Planctomyces sp. SH-PL62: one gene and its partner. The protein of the gene in region 2 interacts with the protein of the main gene of each other region in a pairwise test. Links are inferred from orthologs where the notes say so. Each region holds a gene or a part of one and is shown on either strand. Other genes may lie near its edges. The genes, in order: priA and VT85_RS04145.

Region 1 (14,921 bases), 880 kb from region 2 along the record:
CCGACTTCGAGGGTCACGCCCAGGTCGGGGCCGCCGCCGGCCAGGTACTTGGCGATCGACGGGGAGACCTCGCCCCGGCGCAGGGTGACGCGGTAGCCGTGGGGGACGGAGACCTTGTCCCACCAGTCGAGGTACGTTTTGGAGGTGCTGGCGAAGCGGCCGTCGGGATGGTCGCGGAGGTAGTCGCGGAGCCGCCGGGCGACCTCGGCGACGTCGTCGGGGTGGGCCGTGGCGTGGTCGTAGGCCTGGCGGTAGGAGTAGGCGTCCCACTCGCGGAGGATCTTGTCGCGGGCCTCGATCGCCTCGCTGATGAACAGCCCGCCGGTCTGGTGGGCCTTCAGGTAGTCCTGGTACTTCTCGATCCGGGTCTCGAAGCTCGTCGGCTGGCGCTGGGAGTATTCGCGGGCGCGGGCGATGTCGCGCTCGTCCAGGCGGCGGACGTAGTCGTCGAGCCGCTCCTGGACCTCGGACCGATACGGGCTTTCCGGGTGCTCGTTCAGGAACTGCCGCGAACGCTCGATCAGGTCGGCGAGCGAGGCGTTGGGGAGGGACTCGGAGCGGACGAGGTCGTCGATGGTCCGGCGTTCGGCGGCGCTTCGACGGGTGGTCAGCTCGGCCTTGAGACCCTGGGCCAGCTTGAGGATCTCGGGGCGTCGGGGGGTGTCGGGGAACTCGCGGAGGAAGCCGTCGAGCGCGGTGACGGCCTTGGCGGGCTCGTCGATCGCCTCCAGGGAATTGGCCTGGGCGTACACCTCCTTCCAGCGCTCGTCGTGACGGACCTGCTCGCGAGACTTCTCGACCTCGCGGATCGCCGGGGCGAGCTGGGGGGCCTGGTTGCGGGCGGCCTCCAGCCGCGCTTCGAGATCGGGGACGACGGTCCCGGCGGCGATCTGCACGCCACTGGCCTTGACGCTCCACTCGGCCTTCTTGTTCGCCGCCTCGCGGGCGAGCCGGGGGAGGACGTAGGGGAGCGTCGGGTGGCCTTCCAGCAGGTCCGCCCAGCGCCCGGCGACGGCCGTGGCCGTATTCCCCGGGTCGCGCTCGAACGCCGAGGCGACGTGGTAGCCCCAGTAGTCGTAGCCGACCACCACGCCCGCCAGCAGTGCGAGGGCGCCCGCGAGCTTCGCCGCCCGTCGCAGCGTCCGGCCCCGCTCCCGACGCTTCAGCCGGGCGCGGAACTCGTACGTCCGGTTCGATCGGGGGTAGCGCTTCTCGTAGGCGGCCAGGCAGCGCCTGAGCCTCGGGAGGTCGCCGGCGGCGAGGTCCCAGAGCAGCTCCATCTGGGCGCGGTCGCGGGTCTCGAGCTGCTCGGCGACCCAGCCCAGCGGGCCTTCGAGGCCCATCGGTCGGATCTCCGACGGCGGCCGGTTGCCGTCCGAGCCGGTCCCGAACGAGCTGACGGCGAAGATCACGCCGTCGGGCGCGTGCTGGCGGAGGGCGTGGCGGGTCATGCCGTACTGGCGGTCGACCAGGGCCTCGACGAACGCCTCGTCGGCCGTCGAGCCCCGCCCCTCGCGGGCGAGCACCCGGTCGAACTTGGTCAGGAGCAGGGCGACGGGGCGGTCGGTGCTGATGTCCTCGGACCGCTCGATGTACCGCTCCAGCAGGTTCTCGACCTCCTGCTGGCGGCGCCGGCGCTCGGCGGGGTCGTTGGAGCCCTCGGGGTCCAGGCAGAGGAAGACGGCGTCGCAGCCGGCGAAGAACTCCTGGATCGGCTCGTCGGTCCCCAGGGTGACGTGCTCCCCCTGGTAATCCTTGACGATCAGCTCGAACCGAGCGGGGCCGTGGTACAGCCGCAGGTGCAGCTCGGTTTCCGAGAGGGTGCCGGTGGTGGACTGGCCGGACTCGATCTGGGCGATCTTCTCGGCCAGGTACTCGGCGGTCGGGGGGTCGGCGGCGGCCAGGCGCACGCCCGGCACCTGCCCCCCGGCGGCCTGCCGGTAGAACATCGCCAGCAGGGTCGTCTTCCCGACGTTCCGATGCCCGAACAGGGCGATCCGCTTGGGGCCCGTGAGCCGGGCCTCCAGGGCGTCCAGTCGCGCGTTGCGGCGGTTTGACACGCTCGTCCCCGATCTCCTGAGCCACCAGACCAGACGTGAGGGCGTCCATGCCCACGGCGGAAGGGCCGTCGAGAGTTCGCGGCCGCTTGCTGATGATCGACCGTTTCGACCCTCGACCCGAGCGTCCCCGGCCGGGCCGAGGGTCGCGTCGGGAGGGATGCTCAACCCCCGTCGAGTTTACCGCCGGGGGGAGCGGACCGCTTCCCGCGTTCGATACGAAAGGGGAGGGCGGGTGGTTCGATGCCGATCGTTCAGGCCGAACGTCGCGAGACGGCCTTGCGGAACAGCCAGAGGGCTCCGGTGAACGGCCGGAGCATCGTCCGCATGGGCATCCCCAGGACGACCAGGAGCGCCCCGCACGCCACGAGCCCGGCCAGGATCACGCCCAGCTTGCGGAAGACCAGGAAATCCAGCCCTCGGCTGGCGAGGGCCTCGCCGATCGAGGTCTCCAGCCCCTGGGCCAGACCGCCGCCGACGGTAGTCGCCAGGGTCACGCCGGCGCGGGCGAATTCGCGGGCGGCGTACTCGGTGGCGCGTCCGGTGTAGTCGATGAAGGCGTCCGGGTTGGCGTAGAAGGCGGCCAGCACGCCGGCCGCGGCCAGCTTCTTCTTATGAGGAAGGACCTGGGTGGTCAGGAACTCCCAGCCCCCCCGGCCGGTCTTGCGCAGCACGCCCAGACTCTCCGGACCTTCCTTCGCCAGCACCTCGGCCACGTCGTCGCCGAACGTCCGCACGGCGGTCAGCCCCTCCGGGCCGAGCCGGCCGATCATGGCCTCGGCTTCCTGGGGATACCGCTGGGCGATCCGACGGGCCGACTCGCCCATCTCGACGACCACCCGCTTCTCGGCCGGCTTGAGCGCCGAGAACGTCCGCAGGGCGTCGGCGTCGCGGCCCACGAGCTGGCCGAAGCGGCTCTCCAGCAAAAGCTCGCTCGGGTTCTCGACCCGACGCGCCGCCGCCGCGAATTCGTCCGACTGCTTGACCAGGCCTTCGAGCCCTTCCTCGGTCCCCTTCGCGAACAGCTTGCCGCCGCCGCGGGCCTCGATCCGGGCGGCGTCGCCCGTGTGCAGCACCGCCTTGCCCCCGCGAGCCTCGACGATGATCTGCTGCACGACCTCGTCCAGCCAGGAGAACGCCCCCGCCCGCGCCGGGGACGACGTCCCGAGCACGGCCGCGGCCAGGGCCAGCCCGAGTATCCGAATCAGGCCGAGCCGGCGAGCCGGCTGCCCGCTGTGGGAGAGGAGCAGCATGTTCCCTTTCCTTCCGCGCGTGTTCCGAGAACCAGAGGAAGTCGATTCGGCCGAAGCCATCCTCTATTGTATCGCCCGAAAGGTTTTCCAAGGTGAAGCCCGCTCGATTCCGAAAAATCGCCGGGCGATCGGTCAGGGGGCCTCGCGATAGAGCTTGTGGGCCTCGATGTAGGCTTCCACGGCCCTCGGGGTCTGGTAGCGGATGCTCCGGCCCTCGGCGAGCCGACTCCGGAGGCCCTGGGAAGCGATACCGATCGGGGGGATCGAGACGAACTGGAGGGGTCGGGCGTCGGGGCCGAATAGCGAAGCGGGAGGGGGCTCAACGTCCGATCCCGGCCGGTTCGCCACCACGATCGTCGCCGTCGCGGCGATCTGATCGGGCTGCCGCCAGGTGGGGAGATCGACCAGGCTGTCGCCGCCGATCAGGAAGAACAACTCGTCCTCGGGGCGTTCCTCCCGGATCTGGGCCAGGGTGTCCACGCTGTAGGAGGGTCCCGGCCGGGTCGCCTCGATCTCGGAGACCTCGAACGCGTCATTCCCGGCGATCGCCAGCCGGGTCATCTCGATCCGATGATGGACCGCCGACCGTTTCGCCCCGCGCTTGTGGGGCGGCTCGTTCGCGACCACGAACCAGACCCGATCCAGGCGGCAGGCCTCGCGGCACTGCTCCGCGAGGATCAGATGCCCCAGGTGGATCGGATCGAACGTCCCGCCGTAAACCCCTAATCGCATGGACGAGCAAACCCCCTTCGACCCGACGGAACCTCGACCGCGGCCGTCTGGACAGGCGTGCAGAAGTTCGACGGTTCGGCGTATAATCTCGATAGTCAGCCGACGGCCCGGAAACTCGACGATAGGTTCGCCCGATGAGCGTTGTCAATCAGGATGATCGGGACGGCGAGGCCGCCCGTCCCTCGGGAAGGTTGGTCCGCCCCCCGTCGTGGTTCGGCGGCGAGGACGTCGCGCCCGCCGAGCGCGGGGGGCTGTTCATCGAGGTCGTCGTCAATCGGGCGTTCGACCAGGCGCTGACCTACGGCGTCCCCCGCAAGCTGGTGAGCGGGGTCCAGGTGGGCCAGCGGGTGCGGGTCCCCCTGGGGAAGCGGGGGGGGCTGGTGACGGGCTACTGCGTGTCGGTCGGCCTGCTCCCGCCCGAGGGGCTCGACCCGTCCCGGATCAAGAACATCGCCGAGATCCTCGACCCGGTCCCGCTGATCGACGCCCGGATGCTGGAACTGACCCGCTGGATGGCCGGGTACTACCTGTGCTCGTGGGGCCAGGCGCTCGACGCCGTGGTCCCGGCCGGGGTCCGCAACCAGGCGGGGACGCGGATCGGCACGTTCCTGGTCGTCCCCCCGGAGACCCTCCAGGCCTGGCGGGACGGGACCCTGGAAGCGACCCTCACCGCCAAGCAGGCCGCCGCGATCGACGCCGTCTGCCGGGCCGAGGGAGACATGCTCACCGTCTCCGACGTCTGCCGACGCGCCAAGTGCGGGCCGGGGGTCGTCGCCGGCCTCCGCCGCGACGGCCGCCTCCACACCGTCAAGCGCCGGCTCGCGCTCGACGAGGCCCGCAAGGCCGCGAAGGACGAGGAGGCGGACGCGACGGCCCAGGCCCCGGCCCCGGCAGCCGCCGAGGCGACCGAGGCCAAGCCGAGGCTGGCCCTCACGCCCGAGCAGCAGGAGGCGATGGACGCGCTCTCGCCCGCCTTGCAAGGGGACGCGTTCGCCCCGTTCCTGGTCTTCGGCGTGACGGGGAGCGGCAAGACCGAGGTCTACCTGTCGGCCATCGAGCAGGTCGTCGCCCGAGGCCGGGAGGCGATCGTCCTGGTCCCCGAGATCAGCCTGACTCCCCAGACGATCCGGCGCTTCAAGCGTCGGTTCCGGCGGGTCGCGGTGCTCCACAGCCACCTGAGCGACGTGGAGCGGCACCGCCACTGGCGGAACATCGCCCGGGGCGAGATCGACGTGGTCGTCGGCGCCCGCTCGGCCATCTTCGCCCCCACCCGCCGCCTGGGGCTGATCGTCGTCGACGAGGAGCACGAGAGCACCTTCAAGCAGGAGACCGCCCCCCGCTACCACGCGCGCGACGTCGCCGTGAAGCGGGCCCACCTGGAATCCGTGCCGGTCATGCTGGGCTCGGCCACCCCCTCGCTCGAATCCTGGTCGAACGCCGAGCGCGGGCGATACACGAAGATCGACATGCCCAGCCGCGTCGAGGGGAGGCCGATGCCCGCCGTCGAGCTGATCGACCTCCGGCATGAGAAGCACATGACCGGCGGCCTGAGCGACACCCTGCGCCTGGCCATCCACCAGGCGCTCGACGACGACGGCCAGGTGATCCTGCTGTTGAACCGCCGGGGCTACAACACGTTCATCATCTGCCCCAAGTGCGGCGAGGTGGTGAAGTGCCGGCACTGCGACGTGGCGGCGACCTTCCACAAGGGGCGTCGGCTGCTGATCTGCCACATGTGCGACGCCGAGCGGCCTTGCCCCCCCGCCTGCCCGTCGTGCCACGCCCCCGTGCTCCACTACGGCGGGATCGGGACCGAACGCCTGGAGCGCGAGGTGGCGATGGAGTTCCCGTTCCACGCCGCCCGCCGGATGGACTCCGACACCATGCGCCGCCACGGCAGCCATGAGGAGGCCCTCGCCGCGTTCAAGTCGGGAGAGGTGCGGATCCTCCTGGGGACGCAGATGATCGCCAAGGGGCTGGACTTCCCGAACGTGACCCTGGTCGGCGTGGTCGACGCCGACGTGGCCCTCCACCTCCCCGACTTCCGCGCCGCCGAGCGGACGTTCCAGCTCGTGGCGCAGGTCGCCGGCCGCACCGGGCGGGGCGACCGCAAGGGGAGGGTGCTGGTCCAGACCTACAGCCCCGAGAGCCCGGCCATCCTCCACGCCGCCCGCCATGACTACGAGAGCTTCGTCACCCAGGAACTCCCCCATCGCTCGGCCGTCCTGGCCTCTCCCTACGGCCGGATCGTCCGGCTGCTGGCCCGAGGCCGCGACGAGGGCCGGGTGAAGGCGTACCTCGACGAGCTGACGACCGTCCTGCGGGCGAAGGCCGATCCCTCGGTGCGTTTCCTCGGCCCTTGCCCGGCCCCCGTCCTGAAGATCAAGGAAGAGTTCCGATTCCACCTCCAGCTCCGGTGCGCGACGCCGGGCCCTCTCCGCTCCCTCCTGCACGACCTTTCCAATCCCCCGCTCCCCCCCAAAGTCGAGCTAGCGGTCGACGTGGACCCGGTAGGGATGCTCTGATCGGGCCGGAGTCCGCCTATTCGGACGCGGTTCCTGCAGGGGGCGGGGCGACTCGGCTTTCGGACGAGGGAAATTCACGGAATTTCCGACAAAGCCCCAAAGTCGCGTTTACAGGTTTCCCGACCCGGAGTATTCTCCCCGCCGTTGGCTCACATCACGGACATCTTGGCGAAGAGACTCATGGCGGAGTCTAGGCGGAGGCGGGCATGGATGCGATGGCCTTCAGCTCTCATCCTTCTCCCTTCCCCCCGATCCGTCGCGATCTCGCGGCCCTCCCCAAAGGGGGCCCTCCAGGAAGCCTGTCCGGGTCGTGATCCCCGTGTCTCGCGAAGTTCGATCCGCGCCGCGTCTCAACCGAGCGGGCGAGGCCGTCGCGACGCGAGTCAGAAGCAGCGACCGAGGAACCAGGATTGCGTCGTGACAATCCGATCTTGTTCAGGAGGAAGAGATGAGCATGACTAAAGGATTGACGAGGCTGCGGTCCGCGGCCCTCGCGCTGGGGATGATCGTCGGCACGGGCCTGGGCTCGAACGTCGAGGCGGCCGCGATCCTCAAGTACCAGACCGCCACCGCGATCGACCTGAGCAAGGGGATCAGCGGGCCGAACCTGATCAGCTTCACCCCGGCCAGCGCGGCGGGCGTGGACCTGGCCTCCGGCTCCGTGAACGCCGGCCTGGGGACGTTCGTCGTCGCCCCGCCGGCCGCCGGGTCGAGCACCACCTACAACAACGTCGGATTCGCCATCACGATCCTGCCGCAGGATCTCAACGGCAACCCGCTGACCGCCCTCTCGACGGTCATCACGGGCGTGCTCAACGGCGTCGTCGACAGCCCCTACCACTCGACGGTGACCGCCACCTTCGACCAGCCGATCGACGAGCTGGACCTGGGCACGCAGAAGCTCAGCTTCAGCTTCCCCAAGGGCGACAAGCTCCTGGTGCCCTCGCAGTCCAACGCCGGCCTGACCACGGTCGAGGCCCTCATCACCTCGACGAACACCGAGGCCCCGGTGCCCGAACCGAGCACGATCGCCCTGGTGCTCACCACCCTGGGCGGCCTCGGCCTCCGCAAGTACGTCTCCGGCCGCCGCACCAAGGCCGCCTGAGCCCGGCCGATCGGCCGCTCCTCTCGACACGACGAGTCGTCACGACGACTTTTCCTCCGGACCCCCGGCGATCCTCCCGATCGCCAGGGGTTTTTTCATGCGCCCCGCCCGCCGCCCGCCTTGCCGACCGCCCCAGTCCTCCCCATGATTGATCGGGATCGGGATCGGGATCGAGGCCGCGGGACCGTCACCCTCGGCCGTCGGCGATTTTCGAGGGGTGCACGGTCCGGCCGGCTGCGGGGCGTCGCCTACTTAGATTGAGACGATGAAAGTAGGGGCGACCGCCATGGCCGAGGGGCCGATCGAGCTGCTGACCAGGGCCCGCGCCGGGGAGACCGAGGCGCTCGGCGAGCTGTGCGCGCTGTACCGGAACTACCTGAGGATGGTCGTCCGGACCGGCCTGGGCCCCCGGCTCCGCGAGCGCCTGGAACTCTCCGACGTGGTCCAGGAGGCGCTGGTCGAGGTCGTCCGCCAGTTCCCCCAGTTCACCGGCCAGAACGAGGCGGCCCTGGTGGGCTGGCTGCGGCGGCTGGTGGGCCAGAAGCTCGCCGACCTGGGCCGCTTCCACAGCCGCACGAAGCGGGCCGGGGGGGTGGCCGCGGTCCCGCTCGACGCCCCCTGGGACGGCGGCCGCGCGGAGAAGGGGGGGGACGGGGGGGGCGGCGGACGTTTGCTCGACATGCTGGCCCTCAGCCAGACCAGCCCGAGCGAGGTCGTCAGCCGCCGCGAACTGATCGTGCTGCTGGCCGACGCCTTGGCGGCGCTCCCCGAGGGAGAGGCCGACGTCCTCTGGCTCTACCACGCGGAGGGCCTGTCGTTCGAGACGATCGGCGAGCGCGTGGGGCTCAGCCGGAAGTCGGTGCGAGGCGTCTGGGCGCGGGGCCTCAAACGCCTGAAACGCTCGCTCGAAGGCCCGCCGGGCGGATCCTTGAGGTACGACGATGACCCAGCCGGCTGACGACGCCGCCTCCGACCTCACCCCCTTCGACGACGACGACCGTCTGGGGGAGGCGATCGAGCTCTATCTCGAACTGATCGAGCGCGGCGAGGCCCCGGCCGCCGAGACCTTCGCCGCCCGCTACGGCGACCTCGGGGCCGACGTCCGCGCGGCGCTCGAAGGCCTGGAGCTGGTCCACGGCCTGGTCGGCGGCGGCAGCGGATCGGCCGTCTCGGGGGACTCGGGGCCCGGCCGGAACATCGAGTCGGGCCGCCGGATCGCCGGCTACCGCGTCGTCCGAGAGTTGGGACGCGGCGGCATGGGGACCGTCTACGAGGCCGTCCACGTCGGCCTCGACCGCCCGGTGGCCCTCAAGGTGCTGGGGACCCACGCGGCCCCCGACTCCTCGGCCCGCCGCCGCTTCCTGAACGAGGCCCGCACCGCCGCCGGGCTCCACCACACCCACATCGTCCCCGTCTTCGACGTCGGCCAGGTCGGCGGGCTCTGCTACTACGCCATGCAGCGGATCGAGGGGAGCGGCCTCGACAGCGTGGTCCGCTGGCTCCGCCGCGAGCGCGGCAGCGGCGCGGGACGCTGGAGCGAGACCGGCGGGCGGAACTCCTCCTCCTCCGCCACGAAGTTCCTGCGGGCCTGGTCGCGGGCCTCCTCCGGACTCCCTTGGACGCGACGCTCGCCCGCGCCCGGCCCCCGTTCGCAGATCGCCGACGACCCCACCCCGACCTGGTCCCACGGCCATTCCCTCTCCCGGCTCTCCCGGTCGGGCGCGGCGACCGCGCTGGCCGTCGCCCGCCCCCGCGAGGACGAGTCCGCGCCCCCGTTCGAGCCCCCTCGCGGCTCGTCCTACTACCGATGGGCGGCCCGGGTGGGGCGCGAGGCGGCCGAGGCGCTCGACCACGCCCATCAGCACGGGGTCATCCATCGCGACGTCAAGCCGTCGAACCTCCTGATCGACGCCGCGGGGTCCATCTGGGTCGCCGACTTCGGCCTGGCCAGGCGGCTGGCCGACCCCGGCCTGACCCACCACGACGGCATCCTCGGCACGCCCCGCTACATGAGCCCCGAGCAGGGCCGGACCGGCGTGATCGACGGCCGGACCGACGTCTACAGCCTGGGCGCCACCCTCTATGAGCTGCTGACCCTCCGGCCGCCGTTCGACGGCTCCAGCGCCGCCGAGCTGCTCGACCAGATCGCCGGCCGCGAGCCGGCCCCGCCTCGCGCGATCGACTCCCGAATACCCCGCGACCTGGAGACGATCGTCCTCAAGTCGCTGGCGAAGCGGCCCGCCGACCGCTACGCCACGGCCGCCGACCTCGCCGCCGACCTCGCCCGATTCCTCAACCGAGAGCCCGTCAAGGCCCGGCGGATCAGCCTCCCCGGCCGGGCCTGGCGCGTCTTGCGGCGGCATCCAGGCATCAGCTCGGTCACGGCCGCCGCCAGCCTGATCATCCTGGCGGTCGCCGCGTTCGCCTACCACCGCGTCGTCAAGGAGCGCGACCTCGCCGAGCAGGAGCGGGACCTGAAGGTCGAGGCCCTGCACAGGGCCGACGCGGCGCTCGCCAAGACCGAGGAGGCGATGCGCGAGACCCAGGCCGCCCTGCGGACGGGGCTCTGGCGGCACGCCGAGCTGGTCCGACGCACCGACGCCCCCGACCGCCGCGGCCTGGGGCTCGACCTCTTGAAGCAGGCGGCCGCCCTGGAGCCCGCCCCCGCGATGAAGGCCAGCCTCCGCGACGAGGCCGCCGAATTCCTCATCCTCCGCGACGTCGAGCCCCGCGTCGACCTGGCGACCGGCCCGACCCGCGACGTCGTCCTGGGCGCCGCCGGCTCGCGGCTCACCTCCCTGACCGCCTCGATCGACGGCGAGGAACTGGCGTTCTGGGACGTGGCCTGCCGCCGCCGAGGCGACGCGGTCGCCCTCCGCAAGCTCGCCAGGGTCGACCCCCGCGACGAGCCCCCGCCGTCGGGAGGCCGCGGCTCCGGGGGAGGCGGCGCGTCGCCGCGACGGGGGGGCTGGTGGTGGGGCTGGGGCGATCGGCTCGCCCCCTGCGGCTCGAACCTGGCGGTCGTCCCGGAGGAGGGCGCGTCGATCCTGCTCGTGGACGCCGCCACCGGCGGCCTCGTCCGGGAGCTGGACCGGGGCGCCGGCCGCGTCGTGGGGGTCTTCGGCGAGCCGACCGGCAAGCGGCTGGCGTCCGTCGAGATGGAGGTCGAGCCCCGCGAGGGACCGCCGACGCCCCCTTCCTTCGACAACCTCGGCCCCCGGCGCGACTATCGCGTGGTCCTCTGGGACCTCGAACCCTCCGAACCCCACGCCAGGGTGCTCGACCTGGACCTGGAAGGCCGCTACCCGATGCCCCCGATGGTCGCCGTCTCGGTCGACGGCAAGACCCTGGCCGTGACCGCCTCGGGCGCGACCACCATCCGGCTGTTGTCGACCGAGGACGGCGGCGAGATCCGCGCGATCGAGGCCCCGGCCGACGTCCGGGCGCTGGCCCTGGGGGGGCGGGACCTGCTGGCCGCGGCCTCCGAGGGGACGATCCAGCTCTGGAACCTCGCGAACCCCGACGCCGCCGGCTTCGTCACCAGCCTCTCGTCCTCGCAGAGCCCGGTCGTCCGGCTCCAGTTCAATCCCCAGGGGACCCTGCTGGCGGCGGCCTCGTTCGTCGGCCCCCAGGTGGAACTCTGGGACGCCCTGACCCACAAGCTCGTCGCGGTCCTCTCCGCCGCCGACCCGGTCGCGGACCTGGCCTTCTCGGCGGACGGCCGCACCCTGGCCGCCGGCGGCCGGAACCTCACGACGTCGTCGTGGACGATCCACGAACCGGCCGTGCGGACCCTGGTCGGGGGCCTCGACTCCCGACCCGTCTCGATCGCCTTCCGGGACGACGGCCTGCTGGCGATCGCCGACCTCGCCGGCGACGTCTGGCTCTGGAGCGAGCCCCGAGCCGCGTCCGAGGCGGCCGTCGCGGCCTACCGCCTGTCCGCGGCCCAGTCCGAGACGATCGCCCGCCAGGACGTGGTCGGCCCCCCGTCGCCGCCGTCGTCGGCGCCCTGGCCCGCGCCGGCGACCGCAGGACCCTGGTCCTGGCGCGGGGCCGCTCCCTCTACCTCTGGGAACCCGATCGGCCCGACCGGCTGCTCCCCCTGACGAGGGTCGACGAGGCCTTGAGCGGCCTCGCGCCCCCGTGGGCGTCCGGGCCTTCCGACGACGCCCGCCGGCGGGGCCCGGCCCAGCGCCCCGTCGTCGGCCCCCCCGCGCCCCACGACAAACGCCTTCGCCCCCCCGGGCCGGCGGAAACGCCGCCGTGGGCTTCGCCGTGGGGTCGGCTCCGGTCGTTCCAGATCGCACCGGCCTCCGATCGGCTCTACCTCGTCTTCGGAACGCCCCCGTCGGTCCAGGCGTGGTCGCTGCGACGGACCGAGGACCGGGTCGAGGCGACCGTCGAATCCTGGGTGGACGCCCCCCCCGCCAACCCCTCGGCGATCGCCCTCAGCCCCGACGGCGGCCTGCTGGCGATCAGCGACGGCACCGGCTCCATCGTCCTGATGGACGCCCTTCGGCTCACGGTCGTGGGCCGGATCGCCCCGCGACCGGACGAGCCGGAAGCCGTCGCGACGGCCCTGACCTTCTCGCCCGACGGCCGTCGGCTCGCGGCCGGCTCGCAGCAGGGGGTCCAGTTCTGGGACCTCGACGTCCCCTCCTCCCCACGCCCCTCCTACCGGCTCCCCGGGCCGAGCGGGCGGACCTTCGCCCTCGCCTTCCGTCCCGACGGCCGCCGGCTGGCGGTCCTCGGCGCGGACCCCGCCGTCGAGTTCTGGGACCTCGACGCGCTGGAAGACGCACTGCGGCGGCTTGATCTCGGCGACTGACCCCTCGGAACGTCGCGGCGCGTCCTCGGAACGCCACGCATGGCGGCCCCCGTCGTCTCGGGACGACGCGCGGGGCCGCTTCCGCGCGCGTGGATGGATTTCGGCGACGTCGGCGTCCGGCGTCGGGTCGCGGTCGTAAGAAGCGTGTCAGCGAAGAAAAGCGTGGACGGAATCGAATGGCGGATGAATTGGAAAGCGTGCTGGAGAGCCACTTGATGATGCGATCACTTCTCGGTTCGGTTGCGGCGGTCGTCCTCTCGGCGGGTCTTGGCGCGGGGGCCGCCCACGCCGATGCGACCTTGATCAGCCAGTTCAACGGCGGCGTGAACGTCAACATGACCTATTCGACCGGGAGCGGGACGGGTTCGGAGACCGGCGGCGCGGGCGCCTTCACCCTGACGCCGACCGGCCCCGCGGGTCCCGCGTTCGCCGGCTTCTGCGTCTCGCCCGACGTCCAGGTCGGCTGGGGGCCGGACACCATCTACGCCAGCTCGGTCCTGGAACTGAACACCGTGGGCCAGTCCTTCTTCACCCATTCGAGCTTCTCGGACGTCGGCAACCGGCTGGCCTACCTGCTGGTGACCCACGGCGGCGGCGACTCGACCGCGAATTCCGCCCTGGCGCTGGCGATCTGGTACACCATGGACCAGAACTTCAGCTATACCGGCGGCAACACGGCGGTCAACAACCAGTACTCCTCGTTCATCACCTTCGCCGGCTATGACGGCGGAACGTTCTACGGCGAAGGCCTCGCGAAGCTCTTCGTGATCGACCCGGTGGGCTCGTATCAAAACATGATCGGGCTCACCGGCCAGAACTTCGTGCCCGAGCCCGCGAGCCTCGTCTCGGCCGCGGTCGGCATGGGAGCGATGGGCCTCTTCGGCTACCGCCGGACCCGGCGGGGTGCCAAGCCGCCCGTCGCCTGAGCGACGCGGGCTCTGAAAAAGCGAAGCGACGGCCCCGTCCCCCCATCCGGGACGGGGCCGTTCGCATTCGAATCGCGGCGGGCGGGAGCGTCAGACGACGATCTCGAAGCCGGCGCGCTGGGGGCGGGAGAGGAAGCCGTTGGCCTCGTCGTCGCCGACGATGGCCTCCTTCTCCGGATCCCAGGTCAGCTTGCGGCCGCCGAGGCGGATGGCGATGTTCGCCAGGTGGCAGGTGGTGAGGGAGCGGTGGTGGCTCCAGACGTCCGAGGCCGGCTTGCCCCGGTCGCCGCAGCAGGCGAAGAAGTTCGCCATGTGGTCGTCGTCCAGCTTGCCGTGACGCAGGTCGCGGAGCAGGGACTCGGGGATCGGGTCCTTGTACAGCGCGGCGACCGCGCCGCCGTCGAGGTCGATCCGATCGCGGGTGACGAAGATCCGGCCCCCCTCGCCCTGGAAGGTCACGCCGTTCTCGGTGTCGTCGCGGATCTCCAGCGGGACGCCGTCGGCGAAGGTGGCCCTCACGAGGAAGCTGTTCGCGGTGTTGTAGCAGTCGTCGACGGTCGCGAAGCCCCCCTTGTAGGGGACCGGCAGCACGGCCCGCTCGACCTCGATCGTGGTCGGGCCGGTCTTCTCCTTGTCGAGCCCCCAGTGGGCGACGTCGACGTGGTGCGCGCCCCAGTCGGTGAGCTTGCCGCCGGAGTATTCATACCACCAGCGGAAGTCGGGGTCGGCGCGCTTGGCGATGTAGTCGACCTTCGGCGCCTGGCCCAGCCACATGTCCCAGTTCAGCTCCGGGGGCGGGGTTTCTTTGGAGAACGGGCCGCCCGAGGGGCCGCCGCCGATCGCCGCCGTGACCTTCTTGATCTTGCCGATCCGCCCCGAGCGCACCAGGGCGACGGCCAGCAGGAAGACCTTGTTGTGGTCGCTCCGCTGCTGGGAGCCGACCTGGAGGACCCGGCCGGTCTTCTCGACCGACTCGCGGAGCTTCTTGCCCTCGTCGATGGTGAGGGTCAGGGGCTTCTCGCAGTAGACGTCCTTGCCCGCGTTCATGGCGTCGATGCAGATCTTGGTGTGCCAGTGATCGGGCGTGCCGATGATCACGGCGTCGACGTCGTTGCGGTCGAGGATCTTGCGGTAGTCCTCGAACGCCTCGGCCTTCTTCTTGCCGACGCGGTCGCTGTCGCGGGCCTTCTCGGCGTGGCCCTTGTGGACGTCGGCCACGGCGACGAAGTCGCCGAAGTGGGCGGCGCGGATCGCGTCCCAGGTCCCCTGGCCCCCCGCGCCGATCAGCGCCAGCCGGGGCCGCTCGTTCTTCGCCCGGAACCCCGCGCCGAGGGCCGCGCGCGGCGCCTCGCCCAGCATCGCCAGCGCCGCGCCCGACGCCCCCACCCGCAGGAACTCCCGCCGATCACCGCCGGTCCGCACGAACATCGCGACGCCTCCCTATCCCGACAAGCCAGAGGGTTCAACTTTTCGTGAACATACTCCGACGGTCGGG
Region 2 (14,677 bases):
CCGCAACATCGACCTGATCCCGGTCTTCCCCCCCTACGCCGACGACTCGCTCTACTCGTTCACCCGGCCCACGCCCGGCAACGTCCTGGTCGCGGCGGCCGTCGATTCGAACGGGAACCTGACGCCGGCTTCGAGCTGGGGGCCGATCCACGTCGACCTCGGCGCGTACGCGGGGCCCGAGGGCTTCACCTCCTACTCCGCGGCCTACGCCTCGGGCGTCGCGGGCGTCGTCCACGAGCTGCTCCCCGCCACGGCGACGGCCCGGCAGGTGCTCGACGTCCTGGAATCGACCGCCGCCCCCAGGTCCCAGGGCGTCGGCGCCTGGTCGAAGACCGGGGGCGTCCTGGACCCCGCCGCGGCCGTCTCGCGGGCTATCCACGGCCTCGCCTCGCCCAACGGCTCGATCGTGATCGATTCGGGGTCTTCGGCCGACGCCTACTTCCAGGGCGGCTCGACCTCGACCACCACCGCGACGGTCGACCTGAGCGGCGTCGAGTCCCCGCCCGCCGCGAGCGTCTTCCGGACCGATCGCCACGGCTCGGCCTTCTCGTACAGGATCAACGGCCTGACCGCCGGGGCGTCCTACCACGTCCGGCTGGACTTCTCCGAGACCCTCTACGACGGCCCCGACCAGCGCCGGTTCGACGTCCTCGTCAACGGCGCGACCCGGATCTACTCGCTCGACGTCTTCGCCGCGGCCGGCGGCGGGAACAAGGCGGTCGCCCGCGACCTCATCGTCCAGGCCGACGGCTCCGGGACGATCACGCTCGCGTTCAAGGGGGTCAAGGGCGACGCCAAGGTCGACGCCGTCGAGATCCGCCCGGCCACGAACCTCGCCGCCGGCAAGCCCGCGTCGGCCTCGTCGATCGAGTCGTGGTCGTACAACCCGGCGCTCGGGGTCGACTTCTCCTCGGCGAGCCGCTGGTCGAGCGGCCAGTGGATGCAGAGCACCTCGAACGCCTGGTACGCGGTCGACCTCCAGGACTACTACCAGATCAGCGAAGTCCGATTGAACTGGGAGCAGGCCTACGCGGTCGACTACCAGATTCAGGTCAGCGACGACGGCTCGGCCTGGACCACCGTCAAGACCGTCTCCGGCAACCAGACTCCCGGCCAGGTCGTCCTCTCCGGCCTCTCGGGCGAGGGGCGGTTCGTCCGCGTCTACTCCACCAGGACGAGCGCCGGCTCGAACAACTACTCGCTGTTCGATTTCCAGGTGTCCGGGGCCCGGCTCAACGACCTCGCCCGGGGAAAGCCCGCGACGGCGACCTCGTCCGAGTCCCCCCAGTTCGGCCCGTCGGGCGCGTTCGACGACGACGCCGCCACGCGCTGGTCGAGCGGCCAGTGGATGCAGAGTTCGCAGGCCGCCTGGCTCTCGGTGGACCTTGGCGCGGTCTCGGCGATCCGCGACGTGCGGCTCGTCTGGGAGACCGCCTACGCCGCCAGCTACCAGATCCAGTCGAGCGTGGACGGCAAGAACTGGACGACGCTCCGGTCCGTCCAGGGCGCCGGCGCCGCCGGCCCGGCCTTCTTCGCCGATCTCGACGGGGTCGGCCGCTACGTCCGGGTCCTGTGCACCCAGCCCGGCCCGATCAACAACAACTATTCGCTTTATGACTTCAACGTCTACGGCCAGCCGATGACCAACCTCGTCACCGGCAAGGTCGCGACCTCGTCGAGCAACGAGGGCAACTTCTACGCCCCCTCGATGGCGATCGACGGAAACCTCGCCTCCCGATGGTCGAGCGGCCAGTGGAACCAACCCGACGCGAACGGCTGGATCGCGATCGACCTGGGCGCGCGGTACGACCTCGCCGCGGTCGCGCTCGAGTGGGAGCGGGCCTATGCGGTCGACTACCAGATCCAGGTCAGCGACGACGGCCGGAACTGGACCTCGATCCGCTCGCTCGTCGGCAACGCCCGGCCCGGCCCCGACATCCAGGGAGAACTGTCCGGCTCCGGCCGGTTCGTGCGGATCTTCGCCACCCGGACGAGCGCGGGGTCGAACAACTACTCTCTCTACGACATCCAGGTCTACGGCACGCCGGCCTCGGGTTCGTCGTCGACTTCGATCGAATCCTCGGGCTGGTCGACCTGGACGGCGACGAACGCCCCGGCCGTCGCGACGGCGCCGCTCGCCACCTCGACCGACGCCCGTTCGACGCCCCCCCGGCGCGGCGAGCCCTTGCAGCGGAGGCGTTCGCCAACCGTTCGCCACGCGCCGCGGCGCCCCGACCGTTCCTCTCCCGCGTCGGCCGACCGGGGATGCGCACCGCCGACGCTTGAGACCATCCGAATGAGGATGGAGTCCGCCGCCCGAGTCCCTTCCCTCACGGAAAAGGGGCTCGGCAGCTTTTCGATCGGCCCGGTCAGGCGACGCCGACGGCTTCTCGCGCTTCGCGGAGCATTTCGCGGGCTTCGCGGCGGGTGCTCTCGACGGCGGAGTCGCCTCGGAGCATGGCGGCGAGTTCGGCGACGCGCTCGGTCTCGGCGAGGGGGGCGATGGTGGTCCGGGTTCGGCCCCGTTCGACCTGCTTGCGGATGACCCACTGCTTGTGCGCGTAGCTGGCCATCTGCGGCAGGTGGGTGACACAGACCACCTGATGATGCTTCGCCAGGTCGGCGAGCGTCTTCCCCAGGGCCGAGCCCAGCCGACCGCCGACGCCGGTGTCGATCTCGTCGAAGACCAGGGTCGGCACGCGGTCGACGGCCGCCAGCACGGCCTTGGCGGCGAGCGTCACGCGCGACAGCTCGCCGCCGGAGGCGATCTTGCGGAGGGGCTGGGGGACCTCGCCGGGGTTCGCCAGGAAGATCATCTCGACGCGGTCCGCGCCGGACTCGGGGGGCGGGGGGGCCGTGGGGTCGTCCCCCAGGTCGCGAAACTCGACCTCCACGGAGAGCCGGGCCCGGTCCATGCCGAGGCACTTCAGCCGCGCCTGGATGGCCTTGCCGAAATCCTTGGCGGTCTTGCGACGCCCCTCGGAGAGCGCGGCGGCGGCCCGCTTGAGGGCCGCCCAGGCTTCGGCGAGGGGCTTGTCGAACTCCTTCAGGTCGGTCTCGTCGCGCTCGATGGCGGCGAGTTTGGCCTCGATCTCGGCCTTGAGAGCGGCCAGTTCGTCCGGCTCGCGGTGGAAGTGGTTCGACAGCTTGCGATATTGGGCGAGCCGAGCCTCGACGTCTTCAAGACGCTCCGGGTCTTCGTCCCAGCCTTGCCCCAGGTCGCGGAGGGTGTAGGCGACCTCGCGGGTCTCGTCGGCGAGCCGTTCGAGGGTCGTGGCGGCGTCGGCCAGCTCGGGGACGTCCTTCGCGAGCGGTTCGAGCGACCGCGCGACCCGGCAGAGGACCTCCTGCGCCGAGCGGTCGGCCTCGTAGAGGAGCCGGTGGCCGTCGACGGCGGCGGTCCGGAGAGCCTCGGAGTTGGCGAGGATGTGGGATTCCTGGACCAGCTCGTCGTGCTCGCCCGACCTGGGTGCGAGCGTGGCGAGTTCACCTCGCTCGAACTCCAGCAGGCTCCGCTCGCGCTGGCGGGCCTGGGTGGCGTCGATGAGCGCCTGGCGGGCGCGTCGGAGCTGATCGTGCCGGCCTCGGGCCTCGGCGTAGGCCTGGTGCAGCTCTTCCAGGCCGCCGAAGGCGTCGAGGAGGCTCCGCTGGCGGTCGGGATCGACGAGCGCGCGGTTCTCGAACTGGCCGTGGACGTCGATCAGCCGCTCGCCGAGCTTCTGCAAGGTGGCGATCGTCACCGGCATGCCGTTGACCTGCGCGGCGCTCCTCCCCTGGGCGGAGACGCGACGGTTGACGATCAGCGTTCCATCCTCCAGCGACGCCCCGAGGATCTCCTCGAGATCGGCCCGCAAGGTGGGGTGCTCGATCTCGAAGACGGCGCCGGCGCGGGCCTCGGGCTTCCCCGCCCGCACCAGGTCGGCCGACGCCTTGCCGCCGAGCACCAGGCCGAGGGCCGACAGCAAGAGACTCTTGCCCGCACCGGTCTCGCCGCTCCAGACGCAGAAGCCGTCCTCCAGCGCGATCTGGACGTCTTCGATCGTCGCCAGGTTCTGAACCGAGAGTTCGCGTAGCACGTTCCGGGCCTCCAAGCCCCCCGCCGATTACCAGGGTCGGGGTGAAACCCTCTCGCTCGCCCTTCATTTTGCCATGCGCCGTCGAACTATCCAGATGGACTCAATGAAAATTTGGACACCAGGGTTCAGGTGGCCAGGATCGGGAAGAGGAGTCGGGTGGACGGCGGTCGTCGGTGGGGGTCGTTCATGCTCTCGATCCCCCGACATAATTTAAGTCTCCGGAGCGATTTGCAACGGTGAGGCGGTCGAAATCGGGCTGCGATGTCGCTTTGTTTCTCTGCGGCAACACGAAGTCGTTCGGGCTGTCCTCGATCGTCCCGGATTTCCGGCGTGAGAAATGCATGACAGCCTTCCAGAGACCCGCCGGCCTACGGATCGGGGTCCGTGACAACCTTTCCGACAGTCTGACAGCAGGGGGCGCAGCGATGCCCGTCCAACCGTTTCGGGGGAGCGACTGGCCGACGCTGGGCGTCGAGCTGGAGATGCAGATCATCGACCGGGAGACGAAGGATCTGTCGCCGGTGGGCGACGACATTTTGGGGACGATCCCGGAGGAGTTCGCGAAGTCGGTCAAGCCTGAGCTTTACCAGTGCTGCGTCGAGGTGAACACGGGGATCTGTCGGGACGTGGACGAGGTGGGCCGAGACCTGGCGGCGAAGCTGGCGATGGTGTCGGAGCACGCCGTGGGGTTCGGGGCGGAGGTGGCCTGGGGGGGCGCGCATCCCTTCTCATACTGGCTGGATCAGGATATCTCGGTGAGCGATCGCTACGCGCAGTTGATCGAGGACAACCAGGACACGATCCGACGCCAGTTGACCTTCGGCCTGCACGTCCACGTCGGGGTCGCCGACGGCGACACGGCGGCGCGGGCCTGCACGCGGGTCTCGCACTACCTGCCGACGCTCCTCGCGCTATCGGCCAACAGCCCGTTCTGGTGCGGTCGCGACACCGGCCTGAGCTCGTATCGCCTGGACGTGATGGGGGTGGCCCCGACCGGCGGTCAGCCGCCGTTCCTTCGCGACTGGGAGTCGTTCGTCCGCCTGGCCGAGCACCTGGCCTCTGTCGGCTCGATCAAGACGACCAAGGAGCTCTGGTGGGACGTCCGTCCCAGCGATCGCTTCGGGACCGTCGAGGTCCGCATCTGCGACATGCCGACCGACCTGGCCTCGGTCCAGGGCCTCACGGCCCTGATCCAGTGCCTGATCCACCACATGGCGAGCGACAAGGGGTTCAAGCTGGCCGAGCTGAACGAGTTCGGCCGCCTGATGATCCGCCAGAACCGCTGGCGCGCCGCTCGCCACGGGCTCGATGCGGTCCTTGTCGACCCGGAGACGGGGGGCAACGAGGTCGCCCGCGATGCCGTCCGGCGCATGACCGAGACCCTGGCGCCGACGGCCGAGCACCTCGGTTGCTCGCACTGGTTGGAGCACGCGAGGGCGATGGCCGAACGGCCCGACGGCGCGACCCGTCAGCGCGAGGTGTTCGCGAAGACGGGCCGGCTGACCGACGTCGTCCGGTTCCTCGCCGGCGAGGACGTGCTCGCCGAGGAGGGCGTCGACGTCGAGGTCAAGGCTTGAGCTTCAGGTTCCGGGCGTGGAACGCGATCGCTTCCTGGATATGCTTATCCCAGTATTCCCAGTTGTGGTTGCCGGGGAATTCCTCGTACTCGTGGGGGACGTGGCGGTCTTCCAAAAACTTGTGGAAGTCGCGGTTGTGCTGGATGAGGAAGTCCTCGGTCCCGCAATCGATCCGGAGGGCCGGGATGCGGCCGTGGTCGATCCCTTCGAGGATCGCGAACGGGTCTTCCGGCCCCCCCTTCGGCTCCTTGCCGAAGATCCGTTCGAACTCCGGGCTGAGCTTCTTGTTCTCGGCCGGGTCGGTCCGCAGGAAGGCCAGGGCGCCGGAGTGGGAGTTCACGCTGGCGAACGTCTCGTGGTGCTTCAGCCCGAGCTTGACCGCGCCGTAGCCTCCCATCGAGAGCCCGCCGATCGCGCGGCCTGCGCGCTCGGCCTTGACGGGGAAGGTGCGTTCGACGAGGCCGAGGACGTCCTTCGTGAGGTCGTCCTCGTAGGCGTAGCCCTCGGCGGCGTTCGTGTACCAGCCTCGCCCGCCGTCGGGCATGACGACGACGAGGGGCAGCCCGCTGACATACCGTTCGAGGCTGGTGCGCCGGGCCCAGATGGTGTGGTCGTCGGAGAGTCCGTGGAGGAGGTAGAAGGTCGACCAGGGTCGGGGGATGGCCGGGTCGTCCGGGAAGATGACGTTGAAGGCCGACGCCTTCGAGAGCGAGCGGCTGAAATACTGGATCGTGGCGAAGGCCATCACGAGTCCTCGGCTGCTGGGGGGCGGGTGACGCGGTTCGTCGGGGATCGGTCCAGTGTCGGGGCGTCGGCCGGGGAAAGCAACGGGGCGAGGCGCTCGATCTCGGTTTCGATCGTATCGGCCGAGGCTTCGGGCGAGTCGGCGTTCAGCCCAAGGTCGTCTCGGAGCGCCGCGAGGGCGCGCGCCACCAGCGCCGGGCGGTCCGCTCGGCCGAGGACGACGCCCAGGTCGATCCGCGCCAGCAGGGCCTTGGTCACCGGCCGCTTCGCGTGTTCGGGCGTGAAGGCCGCGAGCAGCCCGCGCGTGATCGGGTCGTCGCCGAGGGCGGCGAGCACGGCGGCCTCGGCGGCCGAACGGCAGGGGAGCATGTAGCAGGTGTCGTCCAGGACGGTCGGTCGGCCGTCGACCGGGCCGACGGCTCGGAATCGCGTCGGCCGGTGGAGCCCGGCGACGGCCGTCTTGTACGGGGCGAACGTGTAAGGGCCGACCCCGAACAGGGCGAACGGCGGCCGACCCTCGTAGATCGACGACCGCCGCCTTGCGAAGCGGTCGGCGTGGCGTTCGAGGTAAGCCCAGAGCCTCGGTGCGGCGGCGGCGAGATCGCGCGTGTCGTCGCCGAGCTTCGCCTGGGTGACGATCAAGCCGCGCTGGGGCCGCTCGCGCGCAGGCCGCTTCAGGTCGGCCCCCTTGAGGAGCGGGTAGACGTGGTCGGGCTCGACTTCCACGATCTCGCCCAGGCCGTTGCGGAGCAGGCCGCCGGGCGACTCCGCGGTCAACTCCATGACGCTCGCGGCGTCGTGCTTGACCCCTTGCCGCCAGACGACCGGACTCTCGCCGATCGCGAACTCGTGCGCGAGCGCGGCGTCGAGGTCGGTCGCGTAGAGGCCCCGGACCGTCCCCATCGAGCGTACCGGGGCCTTCGATCCGGGATCGGGGAAGACGAGGACGCGTCCCGATCCGGGCTGATCAGTCTGGCCCAGCGAGATCGTCAGGAAGCAGGCCCCGACCGAGGCGCCGAACCAGCGTCGCGCGTCGATCTCGACGAGTTCGGCGGCGGCCAGCGGTGGGCCGGACCGATCGAGTCGCCGGAGGACGGCACGCGCGACGGCCGTCTTGCAGAGCAGGGCGATGGTCGGCGCCTGATCGGCCAGGTCCGTGATCAGCTTGAGCCAGACGGCCTCGCCGAGATCGAAGTTGGCCGCCCCGGTGCGTGCGTCGAGGCCACCGAGCTTCGCGGCGTTGTTCTTCGCGGGGAGGTTCCCGCTCCCCAGTTTCCCCAACTCGGCGTTCGTGACCCACGGGGGATTGCCGACGACGAGGATCGGCCCGTCGCCGGTCCACGGGAGCTGGGCGAAATCGACGTCGAAGACGTCGGCGTGGAGGATCGTCGCCTGATCGCCGAGGGCCGCGCGCGATTGATCGCAGTACTCGGCCTGCAACTCGACGCCGATCACTTCGCGCGGGGGCGTCGGCGAGGCGAGGACGGCTTTGAGGAAGCCCCCTCGCCCGCAGGTCGGTTCGAGCACGCGGGACCAGCGGTCGCCGATCGGCCCGAGCCTTCGGACGAGCGCGGCGGCCAGTTCCGGCGGCGTCTGGAAATCGCCGAGGTCTCTACGCAAGCGGACGCGCCTCGGCTTTCAAACTTAGCGACAGTCCGGGAAATTCCTGCGAGGAGATGGACCGTGGGCGCTACGGGACACGGGTCGCGTACGACCCGTGGCACCCTGCACGGAACTCCGAGCGTGGGAGGCGCCCAGAACAGGGGGGCGAACCCGCTTCGGGATGGCCTCTTACTTGATCCTGGCGCCGGGGACGCACTCGGCGTCGTCGACGGTCAGCAGGATGACCTTCTCGCCCGAGGTCGCAGCCAGGAGCATGCCGTTGGACGTCTCGCCGCGGAGCATCGCCGGCGCGAGGTTGTCGACGATCACGATGTTCTTGCCGACGAGTTGTTCCGGCGTGTAATGCTGGCGGACGCCCGCCACGATCTGCTTCGGCTCGCCGCCCACGTCCACCTGGAGGAGCAGCAGCTTGTCGGCGTTGGGATGGGGTCGAGCCTCCAGCACCCTGGCCACCCGGAGTTCGATCTTGGCGAAGTCGTCGTACGTGATGGGGTCGGCCACGGTCCTCGGTCTCTCGCAAAAGGGGGACGGTCGGGATTTCGCTCGATGCGACTCTGATTCTGACCCGAGCCGCCCGGAAAGCCAAGACGAAACGCGGGCGAAACCCCGGGGCGGAGGTGGGGAAGGCGGGCCTCGGAGTTCGAGGCGGTCGTCGTGTAAGATGGGAGCCGGTTCAACGGTCACGGAGCTTCAACACGATGTCGAGAGCGTCCGGCGGGTTTCAGCGGGTCGATTCCTGGATGCGTCGGCCACTCGGTCGGTGGGGGAGGGGGCGTTGCTGGGGCGATCCTGGCCGCGCCCTGGGTCCTGTTCTTCGACCCGGTCGCGCCGTTGGCCACGGGGCACATCGCGCGCGATCCGATGGCGGTCTATCGGGTCTACAGCGACGATTTCGCTTATGTGTCGGCCTCGCGCGACCTGGGGCGGACGATCACGAATCTGTTCATGCCGCACAACACGCACATCGTGCCGGCCTGGCGGGTCGTGACGTGGTTCCTGGTCGCCTGCGCCGGGAGCCTGGAGCGGGTGCCGGACGTGCTGGCGGTGGCGTCGTACGGCATCCTGGCGGCGACGATGATGCTGGTCGGCCGGTTCGCGGCCCGCGAGACGGGGAGCGAGGTCGTCGGAGCCGCGGCGGCCGTCGCGACCGGGACGACTTCCCTGATGCTCGCGCCGGCGACGTGGTACTCGGCCGGTCAGCCGCTCTGGGCCTCGTTCGCGGCCGTCGCGGCGCTCTGGTACGCGCAGGAGTGGCGGCGGTCGCGATCGCGGCCGGCGCTGGCGCTCTGCATGGCGTCGACCGCGTGCGCCGGCTGGTTCTGGACGATCGGCCATCTGGCGGGACCTTCGGCTGCGCTCTACCTCTGGCTCGACGGCCGACGGTCGCGGCGGGCGGCGGCCGCGCCGATCGCGGCCACGGTCCTCGCGGTCGGGCTGGCGCTGGGCCTGGGCGCGGGGAAGGTGGACAGTCGGGTCAGCTTCCACGGCCGGACGGCCGCCGAGGCCGCCCGGCCCGTCGAGGGGCTGTTTCACACCATGCAGGCGATCCCGGAGAGCCTCGTGCTGGGGAATCTCGGGCTGGCGGTCGAGACGACCGCGGGGCAGGGGGCCTTGCTCACGATCGGGCTGGTCGGCCTCTGGGCCGCGAGCCGGCTCCGTCGCGGCGGGTTCCGTACGTGCAATCCGATGGAGATCGCTGGCGCGGCGTTTTTGGTCGGGAGCTATCTGGTCGAGTGGACGGTGCGCGGGTATCTGGATTACAGGTACTTGCGAACGATCAATGTGGACATGATCGTCCCCTGGTATCACGTCGCGCCGCAGGTGGGGGCCGTGCTGTTCGCGGCCGGCTGGTGGTCGGGGCCGAGGACGGCCGAATCGTCGCGGCGGCTGTCGCGGCCCCCGGTCGGGCTGTCGCGGGCCTCGGCGATGGGCGTGCTGGCCTTTGCGGCCGTCCTGGTCGCGCTGAACCGGCCTCGCGTGGAGGACCTCTGGTTCAACAGCGCCCCCCCGCTGACGGCGACGGAACAGGCGCGGTTTCCCATCCCCGAACTCCAGAGGATGCGGACCAACGCCGTGATGATGGACGAGGCCGAGCATCAGCGTCGGCACCTTCGCCGGTTCGACCTGGCGGAGAAGACGGCGCTATCGATGGGGATCGGCCTCGACGCGGTCCGCGCCGCGATCGGCCGAGTCGACGCCCCGGAGCTTCCCGACGCCTACGACGCGGTCGATCTGCTCGATCTACCTGAGAAGGGGAAGGCCGTCGATCCGGACCAGGTCCGGCAGGCTCTCGCTCGTTACCTGTTCCTGGAACCGCCGCCGCGCCCGGCCTGGCTCGACCCGGGCGAAACCTGGCCCCCGCCGAAGCGTGGGCAAATGCCGGGGGTGTCGCCGGGCTCGACGTCGGAGAGGCCGAAGCGATGAGCGGGCGGGGCCGACGAGATCAGAAGGGTCGGCCCACGTCGATCGGCTGTTCCATGTTCGACGAGCTTTCGAACAGGGTGAGGTTCTTGACGAAGTGGAGCTTGGCGGTGTCGGTCCGCCCGGCTCGGTTCTTGGCGACGATGACCTCGGCGATGTTCGGCTGATCGTTCGGATCGTAGTAGTCGGGACGATGCAGGAGCAGGACCAGGTCGGCGTCCTGTTCGATGGCGCCCGACTCGCGAAGGTCGGCCATGCGCGGGCGGCGGTCTTCCCGGTTCTCGACGGCCCGGTTGAGCTGCGACAGGGCGATGACCGGGACGTGCAACTCTCGGGCGAGCATCTTGAGCCGTCGGCTGATCTTGGCGATCTGCTCCTGGCGGCTGTCCCGTGATTCGTCCGAGTCGATGAGCTGGATGTAGTCGATCATGATCAGGCCGAGGCCCTGGCGCATCTTCAGGCGGCGGGCCGAGGCCATGATCTGGAGCATGTTGCGCGAGGGCGTGTCGTCGATGTGGATGGGGGCGGAGGCGATCTCGCCGTACGCCTTGCCCAGCTTGCTCATCTCGCGGTAATCCATCCCCCGCCCGGTCCGCAGCTTGTTCGAATCGACCCGGGCCTGGGCGCTGAGGAGACGCTCGCCGAGTTCGAGCCGTCCCATTTCGAGGCTGACGACCAGGGTGGGGACCTGGTGCTGGATCGCCGCGCTGGCGCAGATGTTGAGGGCGAAGGCCGTCTTGCCCATCGCGGGGCGGGCCGCCACGATGATGAGCTGCTCGGGCTGGAAGCCGGTGGTGATGTCGTCGACGTCGATGAACCCGGTGCTGACGCCGGTGACGACGTGCGTCTCCTCGGTCCGCTTGGTGATCCGGTCCATCGCCTCGGACAGGACGCCTTGCAGCTCGTGGACCTGCCCCTTGATCTGATCCTCGGCGATGGCGAAGACCTTCTTCTCGGCCGTCTCCAGGAGCTGCTGCGAGGTGTAGAGGTTGGAATAGCCGTCGCGGATGATCTCGGTGGCGCTCTGGATGAGCTGGCGGCTGACCGACTTCTGGCGGACGATCTCGGCGTGATAGCGGGCGTTGGCCGCGTGCGGGACGCTGTTGGCGATCTCGGAAAGGGCGTCGTCGCCGCCGACCTGCGCGAGCTGGCCCCGGCGGTCGAGTTCGTCGGCCAGCGTAACCACGTCTATGGCCTTGCCGTCGTCGTACATCTCGCGGACGGCGCGATACACGAGCTGGTGGGCGTCGCGGTAGAAGTCGTCCGGGGTCAGGAACGCGACGATGTCGTGAAGGATGTCGTTGTCGAGCAGGATGCCGCCGAGGACGCTGCGTTCGGCGTCCAGGTTCTGAGGCGGCAGGCGGTCGGCCAGCGGCCCGGAATCGGCCTTCGCGTACGAGCCGCCGGACCCGCTGCCATCCCTGCCGACGCCGTTGCTGTAGCTTGGGGCGGACGCCATGACCTGATCCACTCCTTGGAAACCTCGACCGGCGATCCCCGAGGTCGGCGCATGGGGAGTCGCTCGAAGACATATCGCCTGAACGATTGTATCGGCGTTCTTCGCCGTCGACATCGTCGAAAAGCAGAAACCCAGAGGCGGCGGGATCGGGTCGCGAGGGGGCGCGAAGCTTTGCCGGCGCTGGTCGGGCGGTCGGGCCGGCGTGGCGAGAGGCGGCCGGGGACGTCAGGCGCGGGAGCCGTCGTGAAACGAAAAAGGGCGTCGGACGCGGAGATCGCGTCGCGACGCCCTGGGAAGCGGGAGGGAGCCGTTCAGGAGGCGGCTTCCTCGGTGTGCGTGGGGACGACCCAGAGCTTGACCTCGGTGTAGATGTCCTGGCCCAGGTGGAGCTTGATCGTGTAGAGCCCCAGGTCCTTGAGCGGGCCTTCGATCCGGACGTTCTCGGCCGTGATCGGGAAGCCTTCGCTCTTGAGCGTCTCGGCGATCTGAACGTCGTTGACCGAGCCGAAGAGGTGGCCTTCCTCGTTGGCGTTGGCCTCGATCGTCAGCGAGCGCTGGGCGATCTGCGCGGCGAGGTTCAGGAGGTCGGCGCGGCGCGCCTCCTCGAGCTCGCGGAGCCGCTCGCGGTGCTTCTCGACGACCCGCAGGTTGTGCGGGGTCGCGAACGTGGCGAAGCCCTGGGGAATCAGATAGTTGCGGGCGAAGCCGGGGCGGACCTTGACGAGGTCGCCGGGGCGTCCCAGGAAGGGGACCTCGTGGGTCAGGATGATGCTCATGTGGCCGTTCTTGGCGCGGAGCGGGTGGTTCTGGCGACGTTCCACGCCGGGACGCCGGGGCGGACCCGCCGGTGCGGCCTTCTTAGAACCGTCCCCTTTGGCCTTGCCCGAGGACTTAGGCTTCGAGGTCTTGGATTGAGTCTTCGCCATTGTCGATGTCACTTTCGATCCTGAAGGCACGCGCTGGGCTTGAGGAGCGTCGGCCGTCCTCCCCCATCCTCTCATCCGCAGAGCCGCGCCGAGCCGTAAACGAACGAACCACTGGGAAATTCGAGCGGGCCGCTCGAAGGGTCGCGCGGCGGGAGGCGGGGGCCTCCCGATCAACCGCGACGCGCAAGCAGTCGATTGAAACCGATCGGGCCGGAAACTCCAAGCGGGACGTTTGTGCGCCATCCCGATTCGGTTTCGCCGCGCGTCCGGGCCGCCGCGGCGTCCCGTCCGGCGGGTCGTCAGAACGGGATGTCGTCGTCCCCCTGGTCTGGGGCGACGGTCGAACGGCCGCCGGTGTTGGTCGGAGCGTAGCCCCCCCCTCGGGACGGCCCGTTGTCGAACCCACGGTCCGGGGCCGGCGCCGATTCCGGCCGGCCGCGTCGGGGCGGGGACGATTCGCGGGCCGGGGGAGGGCTGAATTCCTCGTCCCCGCCGTAACCGCCGCCCCCGCCGCCGCCGGCTTCACGACGGCTGTCGAGGAACTGCACGCGGTCGGCCTGGACGCGGATCTTGGAGCGTTTCTCGCCGCTGGTCTTGTCGTCCCACTGGTCCATCTTGAGCGAGCCTTCGACGAAGATCAGACTCCCCTTGCGGAGGATCTGACAGCAGGTCTCGGCCTGGCGGTCCCAGACGGTGACGTCGATGTAGAGCACCTCTTCGCGGCGCTCGCCGTCGCGTCCCTGCCAGGAGCGGTTGATGGCCATCCGCAGCTCACTCACGGCGGTCCCGTTGGGGATGCGTCGCAGTTCGGGGTCGAACGTCAGACGACCCATCAGCTGCACGCGGTTCAAGTCCGGCATGGCCCCGCTCCTTTCCCGTCCGATTCCCGAAGCGCGAAGTGACCCTGGAAGACAGGGTAAACGGTTGTTCCCTACATTGCAAGTCGTTTCGCGCGTCGATGGATGCGGTTGCGACGGGGGTGCGGGGCGGAGCGACTATCCGGTCGACGGTGCTCAGTCCTCGCGGCGGCGGCGGCGAGGGCGGTCGTCCATGTCGTCGTCGTGGCCGTTCTCGGCGTCGACGTTCGGGTTCGAGGTCATCGCCTGGTTGACCAGGTGCTCCTCGAGCTTGGGGTGGACCTTGAGGATCAGCTCCCGAAGGATCACGTCGCTGAGGTGACAGTCGGAGACGATCTCCTTCAGCTTCGAGCCGTCGGTGCGGAAGTAGGTCAGGAGGTACGTCCCCTTCTTGTGGCCGTCGATCGGGTAGGCGAGGCGACGCTCGTCCCACTGGCGGCTGGCCACGATCTCGGAGTCGTACTTGGTGAGGATGTCGTGGACCTGTTTGACGGTGTCGTCCCAGGCGGCCGCGGCCTTGGTGCTGTCGAGAAGGAACATGCCTTCGTAGGTGTGGACGGGCAAGTGACGAGTCCTCCGTTGATTCCGCGTTCGTGAAAGTCGGTGTTAGGTCGTTGATCCGTTGAAGCGATTCATGGCCTCGTGGACCCCCTGGGTCGCCCAGACGGCCACGGCTTGCGAGGCGAGGATCAGGGAGTCGTCGATCCGGGCCCGCTCCGCCCCTCGGAAGCGGCCCAGGACGTAGTCGACGGCCTGACCCTCGGCGGCTTCGCCGATGCCGATCCGAAGTCGGGGGAACTCGTGGGTGCCGAGGTGAGCGGCGACGTCGCGGAGGCCCTTCTGACCGCCGTCGGAGCCCCCCTTGCGGATCCGGAGCTTCCCGACCGGCAGGTTCAGGTCGTCGCAGACGATCATGAGGTCCGACAGGTCGAGCTTATGGAACCGGACCGCCTGGCCGACGGATCGGCCGCTCAGGTTCATGAACGTATCGGGC

Evidence for each region.
Region 1: the proteins of VT85_RS04145 (region 2) and priA interact in binary tests that used the Escherichia coli proteins (3 or more experiments, as listed by UniProt). The link is inferred for Planctomyces sp. SH-PL62 from one-to-one orthologs.

Annotation. Positions count from the first base shown.
Region 1 is NZ_CP011273.1:171,916-186,836, reverse strand. The notes cover bases 3,857-6,871. They hold priA (primosomal protein N'), read left to right. Parts: upstream 3,857-4,176; coding sequence 4,177-6,567; downstream 6,568-6,871. Other genes in these bases: nadD (nicotinate-nucleotide adenylyltransferase), read right to left, coding at 3,857-4,042. Outside these bases: VT85_RS00715 (TRAFAC clade GTPase domain-containing protein), read right to left, coding at 1-2,060; VT85_RS27245 (hypothetical protein), read right to left, coding at 2,312-3,310; more of nadD, read right to left, coding at 3,443-3,856; VT85_RS00695 (PEP-CTERM sorting domain-containing protein), read left to right, coding at 7,022-7,672; VT85_RS00690 (sigma-70 family RNA polymerase sigma factor), read left to right, coding at 7,938-8,630; VT85_RS00685 (serine/threonine-protein kinase), read left to right, coding at 8,614-11,778; VT85_RS00680 (WD40 repeat domain-containing protein), read left to right, coding at 11,796-12,500; VT85_RS00675 (PEP-CTERM sorting domain-containing protein), read left to right, coding at 12,716-13,426; VT85_RS00670 (Gfo/Idh/MocA family protein), read right to left, coding at 13,517-14,854.
Region 2 is NZ_CP011273.1:1,047,660-1,062,336, forward strand. Bases 11,907-14,677 are described here. They hold VT85_RS04145 (single-stranded DNA-binding protein), read right to left. Parts: upstream 13,687-14,677; coding sequence 13,126-13,686; downstream 11,907-13,125. Other genes in these bases: rplI (50S ribosomal protein L9), read right to left, coding at 12,212-12,721; rpsF (30S ribosomal protein S6), read right to left, coding at 13,840-14,247; pth (aminoacyl-tRNA hydrolase), read right to left, coding at 14,290-14,677. Outside these bases: DNA repair protein RecN, read right to left, coding at 2,370-4,076; VT85_RS04110 (YbdK family carboxylate-amine ligase), read left to right, coding at 4,502-5,653; VT85_RS04115 (alpha/beta hydrolase), read right to left, coding at 5,643-6,398; VT85_RS04120 (hypothetical protein), read right to left, coding at 6,398-8,017; metG (methionine--tRNA ligase subunit beta), read right to left, coding at 8,189-8,521; VT85_RS04130 (hypothetical protein), read left to right, coding at 8,882-10,444; dnaB (replicative DNA helicase), read right to left, coding at 10,464-11,900. UniProt on the Escherichia coli protein: Plays an important role in DNA replication, recombination and repair. Binds to ssDNA and to an array of partner proteins to recruit them to their sites of action during DNA metabolism. Acts as a sliding platform that migrates on DNA via reptation.